Regions from separate parts of the Paenibacillus amylolyticus genome, predicted to be linked through region 1. Evidence: riboswitches for the same ligand, from Rfam matches in the RefSeq annotation. Region 1 holds a riboswitch; the other holds the start of a gene.
What was found. A riboswitch is a leader RNA that binds a small molecule or an ion and turns the genes downstream of it on or off. The one in region 1 is predicted to bind ZMP and ZTP.
Positions count from the first base shown of each region.

Region 2: another riboswitch for ZMP and ZTP. It lies ahead of V6668_RS08530 (DJ-1/PfpI family protein); the one in region 1 lies ahead of V6668_RS27595 (TIGR01440 family protein).

Region 1 is NZ_CP145892.1:6,251,830-6,256,594, reverse strand. Features, by position in the region: gene V6668_RS27610 (L-threonylcarbamoyladenylate synthase) at 73-1,272, shown strand; gene V6668_RS27605 (manganese efflux pump MntP family protein) at 1,449-2,009, shown strand; gene V6668_RS27600 (low molecular weight protein arginine phosphatase) at 2,068-2,640, shown strand; ZMP/ZTP riboswitch at 2,737-2,818, shown strand; gene V6668_RS27595 (TIGR01440 family protein) at 2,960-3,553, shown strand; gene glyA (serine hydroxymethyltransferase) at 3,772-4,765, shown strand, end outside.
Region 2 is NZ_CP145892.1:1,867,539-1,872,303, reverse strand. Features, by position in the region: gene V6668_RS08540 (VOC family protein) at 163-546, opposite strand; gene V6668_RS08535 (GNAT family N-acetyltransferase) at 722-1,195, opposite strand; gene V6668_RS08530 (DJ-1/PfpI family protein) at 1,200-1,808, opposite strand; ZMP/ZTP riboswitch at 1,869-1,950, opposite strand; gene V6668_RS08525 (GNAT family N-acetyltransferase) at 2,001-2,516, opposite strand; gene V6668_RS08520 (YfiT family bacillithiol transferase) at 2,550-3,074, opposite strand; gene V6668_RS08515 (GNAT family N-acetyltransferase) at 3,122-3,661, opposite strand; gene V6668_RS08510 (hypothetical protein) at 3,670-4,209, opposite strand; gene V6668_RS08505 (hypothetical protein) at 4,231-4,671, opposite strand; gene V6668_RS08500 (class I SAM-dependent methyltransferase) at 4,678-4,765, opposite strand, start outside.

The DNA.
Region 1 (4,765 bases):
ACTAACCTACTTGAAGTTTAGGAATGATGATATATGAGCAGAGAAAACGAACCAGTGCAACACACCTCTGAGATGAGGGATGGTAGAGAAGACCGTGATACGAAAGCTCCGGGAGAGCTGGTCACTGAGATGTGGGATGTACGCGTCTTGGTGAGCGCTGAGAACGATCACGGATTGGGTAATATTGAAATGTTGGATGTGAAAAAGGGGAGCGCCGATCAACAGGCGCTCGCCGACTTGCAGGCTGCCGCAGCCTGCATTCGTCAAGGTCAGACGGTGGCCTTTCCGACCGAGACGGTCTATGGCTTGGGTGCTGATGCGCGTAGCACAGCAGCCGTGGAGGCTGTATTTGTCGCTAAAGGCCGACCTTCCGACAATCCACTGATTGTGCATATCGCGCACCGTGACCAGTTGGATACGCTGGTCACGGAAGTGAATGAAACGGCGGAAGCGCTGATGGCGGCCTTCTGGCCAGGACCACTGACGCTGGTGCTGCCGGTTAGGCCGGGTGCGGTATCCCCGCGTGTCACCGCCGGTCTGGACACGGTGGCCGTGCGCATGCCGGACCATCCGGTGGCCTTGCAGTTGATCGCGGCGGCGGCATGCCCTGTGGCTGCGCCAAGCGCCAACCGCTCCGGGCGGCCAAGCCCGACACTCGCGTCTCATGTACGCGAGGATCTGGATGGCCGCATCGGCGGCATTGTGGACGGCGGCCCCACCGGGGTGGGCGTCGAGTCCACGGTTGTGCAGGTCGGTGACGACGGTACCGTCACCATCCTGCGCCCTGGCGGCATTACGGCGGAACAACTGTCCGCCGTTGCCGCCCGTGTCGCCACGGACCCCGCGCTACTCGCGGAGGGGGCCGATGGCGTGGGCAGCCCGGCGCCGCGCTCGCCGGGCATGAAGTACACGCACTACGCACCCGCAGGGGCGCTGTGCGTGGTAGAGGGGCCGCCCGCAGCGGTGGCGGCCTGGATCAGCGCCGCCCTCGCAGAGGCGGCGCAGCGCGGAGAGCGCACCGCTGTGCTGGCGTTCGCCGAGCACGCGGAGCAGTACCGCGCCGATGCCGTGTTCTCGCTGGGTGACGCCAGCGAGCTGGAAGAAGCAGCGCGCCGGCTATACGCCGCGCTGCGCAGTTGCGATGAGCAAGGCGCCACATATATTGTGGCTGAAGCCTGCTCACGCGAAGGGCTGGGAGCAGCCGTCATGAATCGGATGCTCAAGGCTGCGGGGAACCAACTCATACAAGTTGGCAACCAGCAACCCTCATAACCTCTCCTGATCATACAGTCAGGAGAGCTGCTCACTCTTTTTCCAAAACAAAATCAAGATTCTATAAAGCCGGCATCTGACCAGAGATCCGTCCCCGTTTGCCTTTCATCGGTCATGTTTAGGTCCTTGTCCGCATATCGTGTACAAGAACCTTTACGTGACTTGGGGGTATGGGGATGTGGGATGTGTCTGCCCATGTGGGGCAGTTGGTAACCATTTTGATCATGGCTATTGCGCTTGGCCTCGATGCGTTCTCACTCGGGATCGGAATTGGCATGAAGGGCATTCGGCTGCGGGATGTATTGCGAATCAGTATTGTAACGGCTCTATTTCATATCATCATGCCCCTCATCGGCATGTATATGGGCAAATACGTCAGCTCCCTGCTCGGTGACATTACGACGTATGCGGCAGGTGGATTGCTTGTTTTGCTGGGTGCTCATATGATTCTGAATGCATTCCGTGAAGGCGATACAAAGCTGGTGGACCACCGTTCCCTGCTCGGCGTTGTTTTGTTCTCCCTCAGCGTAAGTGTGGATTCATTCTCCGTTGGCGTATCCTTAGGGATGTTCAGCAGTGATCTGATCTTAACTGTACTTGCTTTCGGTGTGTGTGGCGGGGTGATGTCGGTTATGGGTCTGCTATTAGGCCGTCGGGTGAGCCAGAATCTCGGGGATTACGGCGAAGCAATTGGTGGCGCAATCTTGCTTGCGTTTGGACTTTTGTTTATATTTTAGAATAAAACTTGAGATATCATATCATTCGCATCATATGTAAAATGGGGAGGCTAACACAATGAAACATATTTTATTCGTATGTACAGGAAATACGTGCCGCAGCCCCATGGCAGAGGGGCTTTTGCGAAAACTGGCATCGGAGCGCGGCATTCAGGTAGAGGTTCGCTCCGCAGGCGTGGCAGCAACGTCGGGTATGCCGATCTCCCGACATGCTGAAGCAGTTTTGAGAGATCATAACGTTGAAGGTCCACCTCATTCCACACAGCTTAGCTCTAACCTGGTAGGTTGGGCCGATCTGGTTCTTACATTAACACGGAGTCATAAGCAACATGTCATGCAGGTTTTTCCCGATTCAGTCCACAAAACGTATACATTGAAAGAATATGTGGAGGATGATGAACAGGTATTAAGTGATGTTCAGGAGTTGGACAGCCTGTTTGCAACGCTTGAGATGAAACGTGCCCTTGGGCAAGAAATCCTGGCATCGGAGCGTGAGCGAGCCATTGAGATCAGACAACGAATTCCAAGTTTCGACATCTCCGATCCTTTTGGGGGAAGTCGTGATGATTACAATATAGCTGCAGCTGAGATTCGGACGGCATTGGACCGGCTTTTGGATAAGCTGGGATAAATCTGATCCTGCGAGGCAGGTTATACAAATAGGACACGTGATGTAAATTAACCGTTGATTTTAGCCGCGGGTTGTTTTATGATGAAGGGGAAAACAGGGATCCGGTGTAACTGGCGACGAAGTGGGCATAACCACGATGGAGCACCGGAACAAACGGCCGGTCGCCTGGGCAAAAGAGCAATTCTGCGTTACCCGCAGACTGCTCTTTTTTTCGTCTTTCATCTGATTATTCGCTATAATAGTACCTGAGATGCCGTGCAAGAATACGAAGGACAACCAAGAGACAGCGGGCATGATTTTATCGGGAGGCGATGATAGGATGACTATAGAATTAGATTCGGAACAACCCGGATTGCAGGAACAGACCGCGTCTATTCTGCATGAACTGGCGCTTGCCGGACAGCTTGGGCCTGGACAGATCGTTGTGATCGGTACAAGCACAAGTGAAGTCGCAGGCGCTCGGATTGGTACGAGTGGTGCCATTGAAGTGGCGCAGCAGCTTCTTGCGGGTATACGCGAGGTGCAGGAAGAGTTCGGTTTTGACACGGTATTCCAATGTTGTGAGCATCTGAACCGTGCGCTGGTAATGGAACGTTCTGTGCTTACTCGACTTGGATTGACCGAGGTTGGTGCAGTACCCGTGCCCAAGGCCGGAGGTTCAATGGCATCCGCAGCATATCGTTCGCTGACCGATCCATGCCTGGCTGAACATGTGCAGGCCCATGCGGGACTGGACATTGGGGAGACGATGATTGGGATGCATCTCCGGCATGTAGCTGTACCCTATCGTACAGCGCTCCGCTATGTTGGAGATGCTCGTGTAACCACAGCGTTGACCCGTCCGAAGTTGATTGGCGGCGAACGCGCGGTGTATCGTATGGAAGAACAACCAGATTCGACATTTTGTGACTAACATATAAAGCGAGACTAATTGGGTTACACTTCTGACTTTGATTGCATCACCATCTTCCGATCGCTGTTATCCCCAGATTTTTTTATTCCCTATTTAAAGGGGAAATCCGGTGATAAAGGCGACCACTTCGTTTCTTCAGATTGGTGTTGCACTCGCCGTTTTCGTGTAAACATTAGTTTCACTTTATAACTTCACTTATAACTGGGAGGAATTTAATCATGGAACAATTGCGCAAGAATGACCCGGCAGTACTGGAAGCGATGAATCTTGAACTGAAACGTCAACAGAACAACATCGAACTGATCGCATCCGAGAACATCGTAAGTGAAGCAGTAATCGAAGCAATGGGATCTGTTCTGACCAACAAGTACGCTGAAGGATATCCAGGTAAACGTTACTATGGCGGTTGTGAGCATGTGGACATCGTTGAAGACATCGCGCGTGATCGTGCAAAAGAATTGTTCGGAGCAGAACACGTGAATGTTCAACCTCACTCCGGTGCACAAGCGAACATGGCAGTTTATCTTGCAGCGTTGAAACCTGGTGATACTGTACTTGGTATGAACCTTGCCCATGGTGGACACCTCACACACGGTAGCCCGGTTAACGCATCTGGTTTGCTGTACAACTTTGTAGCATACGGCGTACAGGAAGATACATTCCTGATTGATTATGATGAAGTACGCAAAGCGGCTTTCAAACACCGTCCTCGTCTGATCGTTGCAGGTGCAAGTGCATATCCGCGTACCATTGATTTTGAAAAGCTGGCTTCCATCGCCAATGATGTAGGCGCTTTGTTCATGGTGGACATGGCTCACATCGCAGGACTGGTTGCTGCTGGTTTGCATCCAAACCCGGTTCCACATGCGCATTTCGTAACAACAACTACACACAAAACGCTGCGTGGACCTCGTGGTGGTATGATTCTGTGCCGCAAAGCGTGGGCAGCAGCGATTGATAAAGCCGTATTCCCAGGTTCCCAAGGTGGACCTTTGATGCACGTGATCGCTTCCAAAGCGGTAGCATTCGGTGAAGCTTTGCAACCATCGTTCAAAACGTATGCTGAGAATGTCGTGAAAAACGCACAGGTTCTGGCTGAAACACTGATCGCTGAAGGATTGAACATCGTATCTGGTGGTACAGATAACCACTTGATGCTGATCGACACACGCAGTGTGAACATCACAGGTAAGGAAGCTGAGCATGTGCTTG
Region 2 (4,765 bases), 2.5 Mb from region 1:
CGTCATTTTCAATAAATCAGCCACACTCTATTATAACATTTTTACCCAGTAGTTCTCTATTTTTCTTGCGTTTTTCTACTCCAAAACATAAGCTTTTTCCCAACAAAAAAACGACCGACATGAATGTCGACCGCTTGCAATGGTGCTGTTTTAAGTTGTAACTTACTTCGCCCGTTCCAAAACTGCAAAGTAATTTCCTTCGTTATCAGCAAAGTTGAAGACACGCCCCGTTGGCATCTCGACAATCTCTCCGACCGTTACATGTTTACCAGCCAAGTCGGCATATAACTGATCCAGATTTTCGGTGAAGAACATTAACGAAGGTGTGCCCAGATTTACACCCGCCGACATCCGCTCCACAAACTCCTTGTCATGAAGAATAATGCTCGTCTGCGAATTTGGGGTAGGCGCAATCTCAATCCATCTCATACCCTCGTCAAGGTTTACTTCATCCACAATGTGGAATCCCGCAACTTCCGTCCAAAATGCCAGTGATTCATCCTGATTGTTGACATACAACATAATCTGGCCGACTTTGCTAAACATGCATCATCCACTCCTCTGATCATCTAATCTCTTAACATCCTGCTTATCATTCCTCAAATTCCAATAGAGTATAACATGCAAGACAGCTTTTTTATCATCTTTCTTTGCAAGTCCATGCAGCTTAAACTGAAGTACACTTTTATGCTTCCACTACAATTAGTTTTTTGAAGTTCCCTTATAATGTTTTAACAAGTGAAAGTCTATGAAACCCCGAGGTATAATAATTCATATCAACACCTTCTTTTTGAAAATTCATTCGTTCATAAAATACGAGCGCTGCTTCATTTTCTTCATGATCAAGTGTGTAAAGCATGACATCACTACTGCCGAATTCAGCTATTTTTATACATATTTTTGTAATTAGTCCACGTGCTACTCCCTGTCGAAGGTGTGATTTGCATGTAACAACGCCAACGATTTCATATCGGTTAACAGTAGGATGAAAGATATAACCAGCATGACCTATGACAACATCTGCTTCGTCAACCATGACATAATAAGCACTGATACGTTCATCCGTCATTTTTAAAAATATATCCCAGCGCGCAGGATACTGATCGCGTATAAACGAAGGGAATTGAAAATCATGATCCGTCATCATTTTCAGCACTGCTGGCTGATCAATCGCTTGAAAAAGGCGAATAGTCATCTTTTTATCCCCTACCCTTAGTGTGCATGTAGACATCTTTTAAGTTACCAGCTTCATAATATGGATACTCTAGTTTTTGTTGAACTTGAAGGACGATCTCCGTAGACGTTAACATTTCGACCAAGTATAGTCCCAGGTCAATGGAAGCCGTAACCCCCGCACCCGTTACCGTATTACCATCACGCACTACACGCGCTGAGATTACTTCTGCACAATAAGGATTCAATAAATCATAAGCAGATGAGTTGGTAGTAGCCCTTTTTCCATTCAGGAAACCTGCTGCCCCCAACAGTAAAGCCCCGGTACAAATAGATATTTTATATGTGACATTTTCTGCCGTTCGGACCCATCGCATAAAATCCTCATCAAATCGAAGCGTTCTAGTTGATAATCCACCAGGAAAAAATACTAGGTCAAAATCCCCTAGATGAGGTAATACTGCATCGGATTTCATTTTCAGCCCACGGTCATCCGAAATTTCCTCCTTATCTGCGCAGAATGTCCATGATACGTTTTCCTTTGCTTTCAGAATCGCTAGCCAAGTCACAGCTTCATAAAATCCAGCTAAATCCATGCTTGTCATTCCATCAAATAAAACAAACGCCATTTTCATTGCCGCCACCAGTCCTTTCGTTCCCTGAATAATAAATAAAGTGTTTGATCAAAAGATCAAACACTTTGCCCAGGCGTACGGCATATAATATATGTGCTCCCTCGTGGTTCACTCCACGTTTACGCCAGTCACACATAACAGATATTTACAACTAATATACATGACATCTTTCATATTGTATATATTATGAAATTATTGCGTGGCTTTTAACTTCTTCGTAAGATAAAGTACAACATCGTCGTCCATAATCGTTTCTTCACCCGGCTGAATGTAATGATCATGTTTGTGTACACCGTGACCGTCTGGTATGTACCCGCGATGGGCATATAGAACTTGCGCTTTGCCATAATCGGAAAACACACCTACACCAATGCCTGCTACATCCGTTCGTTCCAGAATAACTTCCTCTGCTCGGTCCATCAACCGTGAACCAATACCTTGGCGCTGGAACTTCATTAGTACATTAAAATCGTTAATTTCGGGAATGCCTTGTTCCCTGAAAGACGGGTAGCTGGAATTCCACAATACATTCACGTATCCGGCAAATTCTCCATTCAACTCGGCTACCAAGGTTACGCGTTCCCCATTCTGTTGTTCAGCCAAGTAATGAAGATACTGCTCAGGGGATCTCCCCCAACCCTGCTCCTGAAACGCCTTTGATATGATTACAGGATCGTTCTCATTTAATAGTCTGATATGTACACTCATTGATGAATCCTCCTTAAAAGATATTTCTAATAGCTATATTCCCAATCTATCCCGAAGCGATGTGATGTGAGCAACATGGTGTTTGCCGTGCCAAGCATACATGCCCAGATTGTAATCCAGTCTTGTCGTTTCTTCCGATGAGGGATGATAAAATTGTTTGGCATAATCTGCATCTGTCAGCGCGTTTAACAGAAACACCCAACGACGATGGAGGGCATCCAGAATCTGAAGCGAGAATTCGACATCCAGGTCTCTTGAATCACTCAGTTCAGCCCAGCGCTCTTCATAATAAGGCCGAATCGTTGGTGTATCCTCTGTCAGCGCCAACTTGAAACGAATCATACTGTTCATATGGCTGTCTGCCATGTGGTGAATAACCTGTTTGAGCATCCATCCACCTTCTCGATACGGTAGACTTAATTGCTCTTCACTCAATCCCTTTACCGCTTCTCGTGCGCGTTCAGGCAACTCAGCAATGTCCTGAATCCACTTCTCCCGTTGTGCCAAAGTAACTTCACCCGTGTATACAAATGGTCCTATCGGAAATCTTTCATCCATCCATTATTCCTCCTTGTTTACATGATTTAGTTAACTTTAAGCAGGATCTACAGGGCATATTCCATAAGCCAACAGTCTCGCATCTGTCCTTCGTGCTGCTCATGTTTCTCCAACAGCTTAATCTTTTGGAAATCACATTTCTCGTAACAGGATATCGCTCTTAAGTTCCAGGATTGAGGGTCCATAACCACTTTACGGGCTTGTTTTTCATTAATCAGATAAGCCAGCATGGATTGCATCAACTGTGTACCAATGCCTTTATTCCAGTATTCTACCTCACCAATAAACTGATCCGTTCCATAGATGATCTCATCCGTGTCTCCATAACCATACTCCGTTCGTTCTTCTTCCTCAAGCTCATAGAACTGAATGTATCCAATCGGATGTCCTCCATACTCAACGATACAACGAGTAGCATCATCTTTTTGATTGTAAAAATGCTCTCTCACCTGTTCCAGATCATGCGGCCGATCACGCCCTTCATAGTATTGAAGAACTTCCGGGTCTGACAGCCACTTCACCAGATGTTGTTCATCTTCTGAGTCCAAGAAACGTACAGTGATTTCATTCGATTCATATACATTCATCATTCTGATTACTCCTTATTGATCTCCAGATTCTCACTCGTAACCCAACTCAGATCCTTCCCTAACAAATGCTCGTTGTGAACATAATACACCACGGGATTCTCAAGCGGCTGAGTCGTTCCATCCAAAGATCTGAGCGTTAACCGCAACTTGTAGCTCCCTATCTCATCAGGTATCGCAAATCCTATCAGATTATCAGCTGATTTCATGGTCATCCCCTGCGCCTTCAGATACTTTTCCAGAATGACTTGATCAAGATAGGAGCTGCCAACAGACGAAGGCATGTACCACGCATCATCTTGTTCTTCAGTGAATGTGACCCCTTCCCATCCAGGGACAACGGGATACACCATATGTTGATCCTTGTCTTCTCTTTTTCGCGTTATCTCTAACTCTACCTCAACTACATCCGTATCAATCTGCCTGATTGTGCCTGCCATCACAACATCCTGGGCACTCACACTTGGAATAACATAGCTGTATATGAGCAGAGTCACCAAGAGAATTATCGTTACTCCCGTAATCCAAAATATTGTACTTTTACGCATCTGTCTGATCCTCCCGTCTAATTAATCATACTTCTGGAGTAGCTCCTTCTCTGTTAAAGATTGAGTTAACCTATCCAACTCAGGGGATGCCGTCCAATCACTGGATGTATTCAATCCATGCTTGATGGTATGTATCGCGCTATGTGCAGACATGTATATATTATGGTGGATTCCAGGTTGGACAATGATGTGCTCTCCTGCACGCATCACTCGAATCGAAAACATCTGATCGTCTCCATAACTGGCATACGCAATCCATCCGGTTTGCACCACATAAAACTCCGTTAGATTGATATGTACATGACTGTTTTGCCATGCTCCGTGGGAAGAGGCAACGGTTCTGCAATAATAACTGCCGTCTTCTGTTATCATTTTATATTTTTGTTCCCCGTTCGCCATCTGCTCGAAGCTGGTTTTGACACCCATTTCACCATATTTCTGTTCTGAAAATTCTGTGTTCAATCCGCTTCAGCTCCTTATGGCCTGCCAAATATACTTGCATTCTCTTACAGCAATTCTACCATCAACCTGGTTCTCCTTCAGCTTGACTTCCAGC